DNA from 2 places in the Priestia sp. TGN 0903 genome. Region 1 is predicted to be linked to the other one. Evidence: riboswitches for the same ligand, from Rfam matches in the RefSeq annotation. Region 1 holds a riboswitch; the other holds the start of a gene.
The links. A riboswitch is a leader RNA that binds a small molecule or an ion and turns the genes downstream of it on or off. The one in region 1 is predicted to bind S-adenosylmethionine.
Positions count from the first base shown of each region.

Region 1 (4,217 bases):
GCGTAAGGTAGAAATGGAGCAGGAAAAAACCATTGTCACATATGAACTGACAAAATTACATTCGACTAACTAAAAAACCGATCGTCTATAAGACGATCGGTTTTTTATTAGACTCTAGGTCCGCCTAATGTTGAAATGTCCGATGCTACATCATTAAAACGCTTGAAGTTCGCTTTGAATTTAGCGGCAAGTTCAGTTGCTTTTTGGTTATAAGCTGTTGCATCGTTCCATGCTTTAGAAGGCTGAAGCACTTCATCAGGAACTCCCGGAACATGAGTTGGAATCGATAAACCAAAAATAGCATCTGTTACTGTTTCGGTATTAGCTAGTTCTCCTTCAAGAGCTGCTTGAACCATAGCTCGAGTGTAACTTAACTTCATTCGTTCACCCACGCCGTATTCACCGCCGGTCCATCCAGTGTTTACAAGGTAGACATTTACGTTATGTTCATCGATTTTCTTTCCTAGCATTTCTGCATAAGTTGTTGGAGCAAGAGGTAAGAAAGGCTCACCAAAGCATGTAGAGAAAGTAGCCTGTGGCGATGTTACGCCGCGCTCTGTTCCAGCTAACTTACTAGTGTATCCGCTCAGAAAATGGTACATCGCTTGTTCTTTTGTAAGCTTGCTGATTGGAGGTAAGACGCCGAAGGCATCAGCAGTTAAAAAGACAATAGCTGTAGGGTGCCCAGCAACGCTTGGCAATACCGTATTATCAATAGAGTCAATTGAATAAGCGGCACGAGTATTCTCTGTTAAACTATTATCATTGTAATCTGCTACTTTCGTATTTTGATTCAACACTACATTTTCCAGTACTGCGCCGAAGCGAATTGCATTAAAAATTTGCGGTTCTTTTTCTTCGGAAAGCTGAATGCACTTCGCGTAGCAGCCCCCTTCAATATTAAATACACCAGAGCTTGACCAACCGTGCTCGTCATCTCCGATTAAACGACGGTTTGCATCAGCAGAAAGCGTTGTTTTACCCGTTCCAGATAAACCAAAGAATAATGCAACGTCACCTTCTTCTCCTACGTTAGCAGAACAGTGCATGGATAGAATATTGTTTTGAGGAAGCAAGAAGTTCATCACTGAAAAAATAGATTTTTTCATTTCACCAGCGTATTCAGTTCCTCCAATTAGCACAATGCGTCGCTCTAATGAAAGAATAATGAAGGTTTCAGAATTCGTCCCGTCTGTTTCAGGATCAGCTTTGAACGTTGGAGCTGCTACAATTGTAAACGGCTTCACATCATCATTTGTTTTTTGTTCAGCTGAAGGGCGAATGAATAACTGCTGAGCGAATAGGTTGTGCCATGCAAATTCATTAACTACTTGAATTGGTAACTGATACTTTTTATCAGCTCCAGCATATCCATTAAAAACAAAAAGTTCATCCTGCTTCTTTAAGTGGGTTAAGACTTTTTTGTATAGCGCATCGAATCGCTGAGCAGAAATTGGCTGATTGACGGGTCCCCATTCAACCGTTTTTGAAGATACAGCATCGCTTACAATAAATTTATCCAAAGGAGAGCGGCCTGTATATTTTCCGGTTTCGACTGACACAGCACCTGTAGAAGTCAGCGTTCCTTCGCGTCGAGCTAGAATTTTTTCAACAAGTTGTGGAACAGATAATTGGTGTTTTGTTGTTTTTAATTGAAGCAAACCATTTAATTCGATAGACATATCAACAGTACTCATGTGCACTACCTTCCTTTTTTAGCTATTATTTATTCATTAATGTTTGAAATTTATAATTAGTATAACACATTTATTTAATTATTCTATACTATTTAACTAAAAATGTTTGTGCATTATAAAAAAATGTACGTTATACCTATTTTAGACACATGTATATGTGCTAGAAGCGAAAAAAGTGAAGCTATTTCAAGTGAAAGCCTTTTTTTGGTCTGTCTTGTTAACCAAACTTCGTGATCATTCTTAATAAGGTATACTATTTTTAAATTTGAGTATGTTACATTAAAACAGATTCAAACATAAAGAGATGATTTCCATTTGAATGTTGTTGACAGTGAAGCGCTTTTTCATGTATTATATGTCCTTGAACGGATACTCTCTTATCCCGAGCTGGTGGAGGGACAGGCCCTGTGAAACCCAGCAACCATCGTCATTTTTTTGTGTAGACGATAAGGTGCTAACCTGATGCAAGGGCACAACCTTGATCGATAAGAGTGAAAGGCTTATGTAGAATTTGATACCTTTCCTCGATACAAGGAAAGGTTTTTTTATATTTTTTAACGTGTAATGAAAATAAGGGAATGAGTACCGTATCACAATGTATCGTATTTATAAGGAGGAAAACTGATGTCAACACAACGTCGTCTGTTCACGTCAGAATCTGTTACAGAGGGACATCCCGATAAAATTTGTGACCAAATTTCTGACTCAATTCTTGATGCTATCCTAGCAAAGGATCCAAATGCTCGTGTTGCTTGTGAAACAAGCGTAACAACTGGTTTAGTTTTAGTAAGCGGTGAAATTACAACTTCTACTTACGTGGATATTCCTAAAACAGTTCGTGAAACAATTAAAGGAATTGGCTATACTCGTGCAAAATACGGATTTGATGCTGAAACTTGTGCAGTATTAACATCTATCGACGAGCAGTCAGCTGATATCGCTGCTGGTGTAGACCAAGCGTTAGAAGCACGTGAAGGTCAAATGTCCGATGAAGAAATCGAAGCAATCGGAGCTGGAGACCAAGGGTTAATGTTTGGTTATGCATGTAACGAAACAAAAGAATTAATGCCTCTTCCAATTTCATTAGCTCATAAACTTGCTCGCCGTCTAACAGAAGTACGTAAAGAAGAAATTCTTCCTTACCTTCGCCCGGATGGTAAAACACAAGTAACAGTTGAATATGATGAAAACAACAAACCTGTTCGCATCGATACAATTGTTATTTCAACTCAGCATCACCCAGAAGTAACGTTAGAGCAAATTCAACGTAACTTAAAAGAATATGTAATTAATCCAGTTGTTCCAAATGAGTTAATTGATGAAAATACAAAGTATTTCATTAACCCAACAGGACGTTTCGTAATCGGCGGCCCTCAAGGAGATGCTGGTTTAACTGGTCGTAAAATTATCGTTGATACTTACGGCGGATATGCTCGTCACGGCGGCGGTGCATTCTCTGGTAAGGACGCAACAAAAGTAGACCGTTCAGCAGCTTATGCAGCTCGTTATGTTGCGAAAAACATTGTAGCAGCTGATCTTGCTGATAAATGTGAAGTACAACTAGCATATGCAATTGGTGTTGCACAGCCAGTATCTATTTCAATTGATACATTCGGTACAGGAAAAGTTTCTGAAGAAGTACTAGTAGATGTAGTACGCAAAAACTTTGACCTACGTCCAGCAGGCATCATTAAAATGCTTGATTTACGTCGCCCAATTTATAAGCAAACAGCAGCTTACGGTCACTTTGGTCGTACAGATGTGGAGCTTCCTTGGGAGTTCACAGACAAAGCTGAAGCATTAAAAACTCAAGCTTTAGCTAAATAATAAAAAAATCTCCGTGAAAACGGAGATTTTTTTATGCCCATTGAATACCTTCAGCAGATTTTTCTACGACATCTTCATATTCTGAAAGCAAATGCTGAAAAATGGCGTCCCATGATTGAGTAAGAGCATAGTGTCTCGCTGCATGGCTAAAGTGAAGCCGCTGGTGCAAATCATCAAGTAAACCTGTAATAGCCGAACTGAATTCTTCTAAGGAGTGAGGTTTGCAAAGGTAGCCGTTTCGCCCGTGCTGAACCATCTGTTTAACTCCTCCTGCATTTGCTGCCACCACGGGAGTTCCAGAAGCAAGAGACTCCAGTACGACATTTCCGAACGTTTCTGTTTCTGAAGGGAAAACAAACAAATCAGATGAAGAATAGATATGAGCAAGTTGCTTACCTTCAAGAAAGCCTGTAAATGTCATATGCTCAGATGCTTGCTGTTGCATTTGTTCTTTTAAAGGACCATCTCCCACAATAAGCCAGTGAACTTGGTGGCGGATATGATCAGGTAAAGATCGGGCAATTTTTAGTAAAAAATCAGCGTTCTTTTCTTTAGCTAACCTTCCTACATACGTTAAGATGTAGGGTTTTTTTATATTATATTTAATACGAATATCAAAGCGGTCATAGTGGGGATGGAACAATTTGTGATTTACCCCTCGCGACCAAATAGCTACGTTGTGAAACCCTTGTT
Region 1 is NZ_JBOZGL010000005.1:339,238-343,454, reverse strand. It holds gene ACRPLY_RS19195 (DUF2584 domain-containing protein) at 1-73, shown strand, start outside; gene pckA (phosphoenolpyruvate carboxykinase (ATP)) at 108-1,697, opposite strand; SAM riboswitch class I at 2,072-2,189, shown strand; gene metK (methionine adenosyltransferase) at 2,322-3,524, shown strand; gene ACRPLY_RS19180 (glycosyltransferase family 4 protein) at 3,556-4,217, opposite strand, start outside.

Region 2 (4,217 bases), on a different contig from region 1:
CTAGTTATTAACGGAAAAGATTCCTCAGGAAATAGTCAAAAAGACGTAGTGTACGTCATCCGAATGGTAAGCTTTGCTTTAATTATTATCCCGCCTATGAGTCTATTACGAGGCTACTTTCAAGGTAACCAGTCTATGGGACCGTCCGCGCTAAGTACAATTATTGAACAAATAGTGCGAGTGTTGTTCATTTTAGTAGGAGCATACGCTGTTATTCACCTTTTTCATAGCACAATGACAAAAGCTGTTGGAATCGGTACGTTTGGAGCGTTTATTGGAGGCGTAGGGGGAATTGGGATTCTTGGAGCGGTTTATTTGAAGCGCAAGCGGTTGATTATAAAAGAAGTGAACAGCGGAAAGAATAATAAATTCGTTCCGTTCTCTTTAATGTTCAAAGAGCTTGTGACGTACGCTGTTCCGTTTGTATTAGTTGGTTTAGCTATTCCTATCTATCAAAATATTGATACGTTTACGATTAACATGCTTTTTCAATCAATAGGATATGGACAAGCTAAGGCTGAAACGATTAACTCCGTCATTGGATTAGCGCAAATTTTGGTGATGGTGCCGGTATCGTTAGCGACTGCCTTCAGCATGTCGCTAATTCCGGGCATTACATCTTCTTTTGTGCAAAGAAATTTACGGGAAGTAAAAGGAAAGATTACAAAAACGCTGCAGCTGCTGTTGTTTTTTACTCTTCCTGCTGCGGTAGGGCTTTGTTTATTGGGTAAGCCGGTATATATGATGATTTTTGGAGCGAAAAACAGTCCTGAAATCGGTGGAGTTGTTTTACAATGGTATGCGCCTGCTGCGATTCTTTTTGCTCTTTTTACCGTAACAGCCGCAATTCTCCAAGGAATTAATCAACAAAAGAAGCTAATTTTAGGCTTGGGCTTAGGAATTGTTGTGAAGATAGTATTAAACGTACTGTTGGTTTCAAGCTTAAAAGAAATTGGACCGGTTGTCGCGACTTACGGAGGGTATGGTGTATCGGTTATATATAACTTCTATTTAATTGAAAAATCTATTTCTTACCGAGTTCAATCACTGGGACAAGCTGCGTTGACACCTGTTTTATTAGTAAGTGTGATGTCAGCCGCTGTGATTATCGGCAATTATACTTCTCACTATTTTTTAGAAAATAAGCTGTCTGCATCTTCACTTGCGATTAGCACATCTTGTATTTCAATTGCTTTAGGTGCTGCTGTGTATCTAGGGCTTGGCGTAAAAACAAGTTTAGGGCAATCTGTTGTATTAAATAGAAGAAAAAGAATGTAAATGTAAAGGAGAGAAAGGTGTGTCAAAACGATTTTTACTAACCGTAGCGGCTGGAGGATGTATCATAATTTTCGGCGCGCTGCTGCTATTAAATTGGGAAAGAGTGTTTGGAGACTACCGTCCCATTCAAACGGCAAAAGCTGTTTTCAAATTAGAAGTGGGAAGTCAAGGTGTAGCAGAGACTACGGATTCAGATGATGCTCTTTACTATATGGTGAAAAAAGGACATTTAGATGAATATATTCAACTGATGAATGAAAAAGGCTATGTGTTAAAAGAGAAAGATATTGATCATAACCGACTTGTTTTTAACGATGGGCAAGAGGATGAGCAAATTTACTACAAGCGCTTTGCAAGGAAGTATACGATGATTGATGGAGAAGGGTAAAGGCCTTCACTTAGAATTACTACATACTAAAATCATTAAAAGAAAACACCACCTTGCGAATAAAAGGTGGTGTTTTTTTGTTAGATTATCTCATCTTAGTTTTGCTCTTGCTACCCCTGTTACGACCATACTCGTAATAAAAATAACTACGATTCCAATGTTGGTCGGGGTATCAAAAAATATTTTTGAAACGGCTAAAGCGATAATAAGCCCAATGGCTATGCCAGATAATTCTTTCATTAATTTCAACATTAACACCTCTTAACAATATCGCTAAGGAAAAGTCTAACATTATTGGTAAAGTGGTTTCAATTAATAACACATTAACCGAAGAAGCATAATAGAATTTATTTGCTACCACTAAATCCTTTCGACAGTCAACAAATTCAGTATAAGCGCTTTGTGAAGAAGTATAGAATGATTCAAGAAATGAGGTAAAGGCTTTAACTTCTATTTTAGTAGACTAAAACCATATAATCCTATCTGTTTTTAAAGTTTTTTTGTATGAAAAAGAAAAATAATATTGACAATTATTAAAAAACTATTAATATTGACTATATTACATAAAACAAATAGCTATTGTTTTCCTTATCAAGAGAGGTGGAGGGACTGGCCCTGTGAAACCCGGCAACCGCTGTCTATGACAGAATGGTGCCAAATCCTTAAGAACAGTATGTTCTTGAAGATGAGGAAGAGACGTTTGGTTAACGAGCTCTTCCTTTATATAAAGGAAGAGCTTTTTTTATATTATAGGGGGAGTAAGTTAAATGAAGAGATTTCTTATTTTAGCAGTTGCGCTTGTACTACTCGTAACTGGCTGTCAGTCAAAAAGCACAAAAAGCAGTGGAAGTGAAGAGAAAGGAAAGAAGCGAATTGCTCTTGTTTTGCCTGAAAAGATTGGGGTTAACCCGTTTTTTCAGCAAATGGATGAGGGAGCAAAACGAGCTGGGAAGAAGTATAACATTGATGTAAAGACAATTGAATCTACAGATCAAGCAGCCATTGAAAGTAATTTGCGTGCTGCCGTAGCAGAAAATTATGACTTGATTATTACATCTTCTTTTGAATCCGAAGATGCGTTGAAAAAAGTAGCTCAAGAAAATCCGCAGCGTCAATTTGCGATTATTGATACAGTGGTTGATTTACCAAATGTAAGAAGCGTTGTATTCCGTGAACAAGAAGCTTCATATTTATTAGGAGCAGCCGCAGGATTGATTACGAAAACGAATAAAGTAGGAATGGTTGCAGCTGATGATATTCCATTATTAAAAAAATGGACGGTAAGCTTTAAAGAAGGACTAGAATCAACAAATCCAAAAGCAGAGTTTTTAGTAAACTATGTTGGAAGCTTCTCTGATCCAGCTAAAGCAAAAGAACTTGCTATTTTACAGGCTTCAAAAGGCGCTGATTTTATCGCTGGAGCATCAGCTGTAGGCGACTTGGGTGTATTTGAAGCAGCAAAAGAAAAAGGTTTTTATACGGCAGGCCAAGATATTGACCGTACGGAAGTAGATCCTGAGCATATCATTTTATCGCAGTTAAAAGGATCTGATGCGGCTGCTTATGAAACGGTAGAAGCACTAGCAAATGACAAATTTAAATCGGGCGTAGTGACATACGGCTTAAAAGAAAAAGGTGTTGGGTTAACGTATGTGACTCAAGACAGCAAGACACCTCTTAATGACTTTGTAGGACAAGATGTAATTGATCAATTAAAAGAAATTAAAGATTCGATTATTGATGGAAAAACAGTGGTAAAAGATCCGTTAGCAAAGTGAGTTGAGAAGAGAAGTCGAGTAAGGCTGGCTTCTCTTTCTTATTTTTGAAAAAAACCTAAAGGGAAAGGAGCAATGAATGGAATGAGTGAGCTGTTGCAGTTAACGAATTTGACGAAGAAATACGGTTCATTTTTAGCAAACGATAACGTGTCTTTTACGCTGAAAAAAGGGGAGGTTCACGCGCTGGTCGGAGAAAACGGTGCTGGTAAAACAACGTTGATGAGGATGCTTTACGGAATGGAAAAGCCGAGTTCAGGAAGTGTTCAGCTGCACGGGAAACCTGTTTCGTTTTCATCTCCTGCGGATGCGATTAAAAACGGAATAGGCATGGTGCATCAGCATTTTATGGTTTTTCCTCATTTTTCAGTGGCTGAAAATATTGTCTTGGGGCATGAGCCAAAGAAAGGTCTCTTTTTCAACAGAAAGCAGGCGAAAGCAGATGTACAGCAATTAACCCAAACTTATCAAATTTCAGTGGATGTTCATAAAAAAGTAAAGCATTGCTCAATTGGGGAACAGCAAAAGATTGAAATTTTAAAAGTGCTGTATCAAGGAGCAGAAATTATTATTTTAGACGAGCCTACCGCCGTTCTTACTCCTCATGAAGTAAAGGAACTATTAAAAACAATCCGGTTTTTGGCTTCTCAAGGAAAAAGCATCATTATTATTACACATAAGCTGCAAGAAGTGATGGAAGTAGCGGACCGAATTACAGTTCTTCGAAATGGTAAAGTAGCCGGCGTCACAAGTAAAGAAGATACCAATGCTCACCA
Region 2 is NZ_JBOZGL010000002.1:536,710-540,926, forward strand. It holds gene ACRPLY_RS09190 (putative polysaccharide biosynthesis protein) at 1-1,278, shown strand, start outside; gene ACRPLY_RS09195 (hypothetical protein) at 1,298-1,666, shown strand; gene ACRPLY_RS09200 (hypothetical protein) at 1,757-1,918, opposite strand; SAM riboswitch class I at 2,252-2,358, shown strand; gene ACRPLY_RS09205 (BMP family lipoprotein) at 2,434-3,444, shown strand; gene ACRPLY_RS09210 (ABC transporter ATP-binding protein) at 3,526-4,217, shown strand, end outside.
Region 2: another riboswitch for S-adenosylmethionine. It lies ahead of ACRPLY_RS09205 (BMP family lipoprotein); the one in region 1 lies ahead of metK (methionine adenosyltransferase).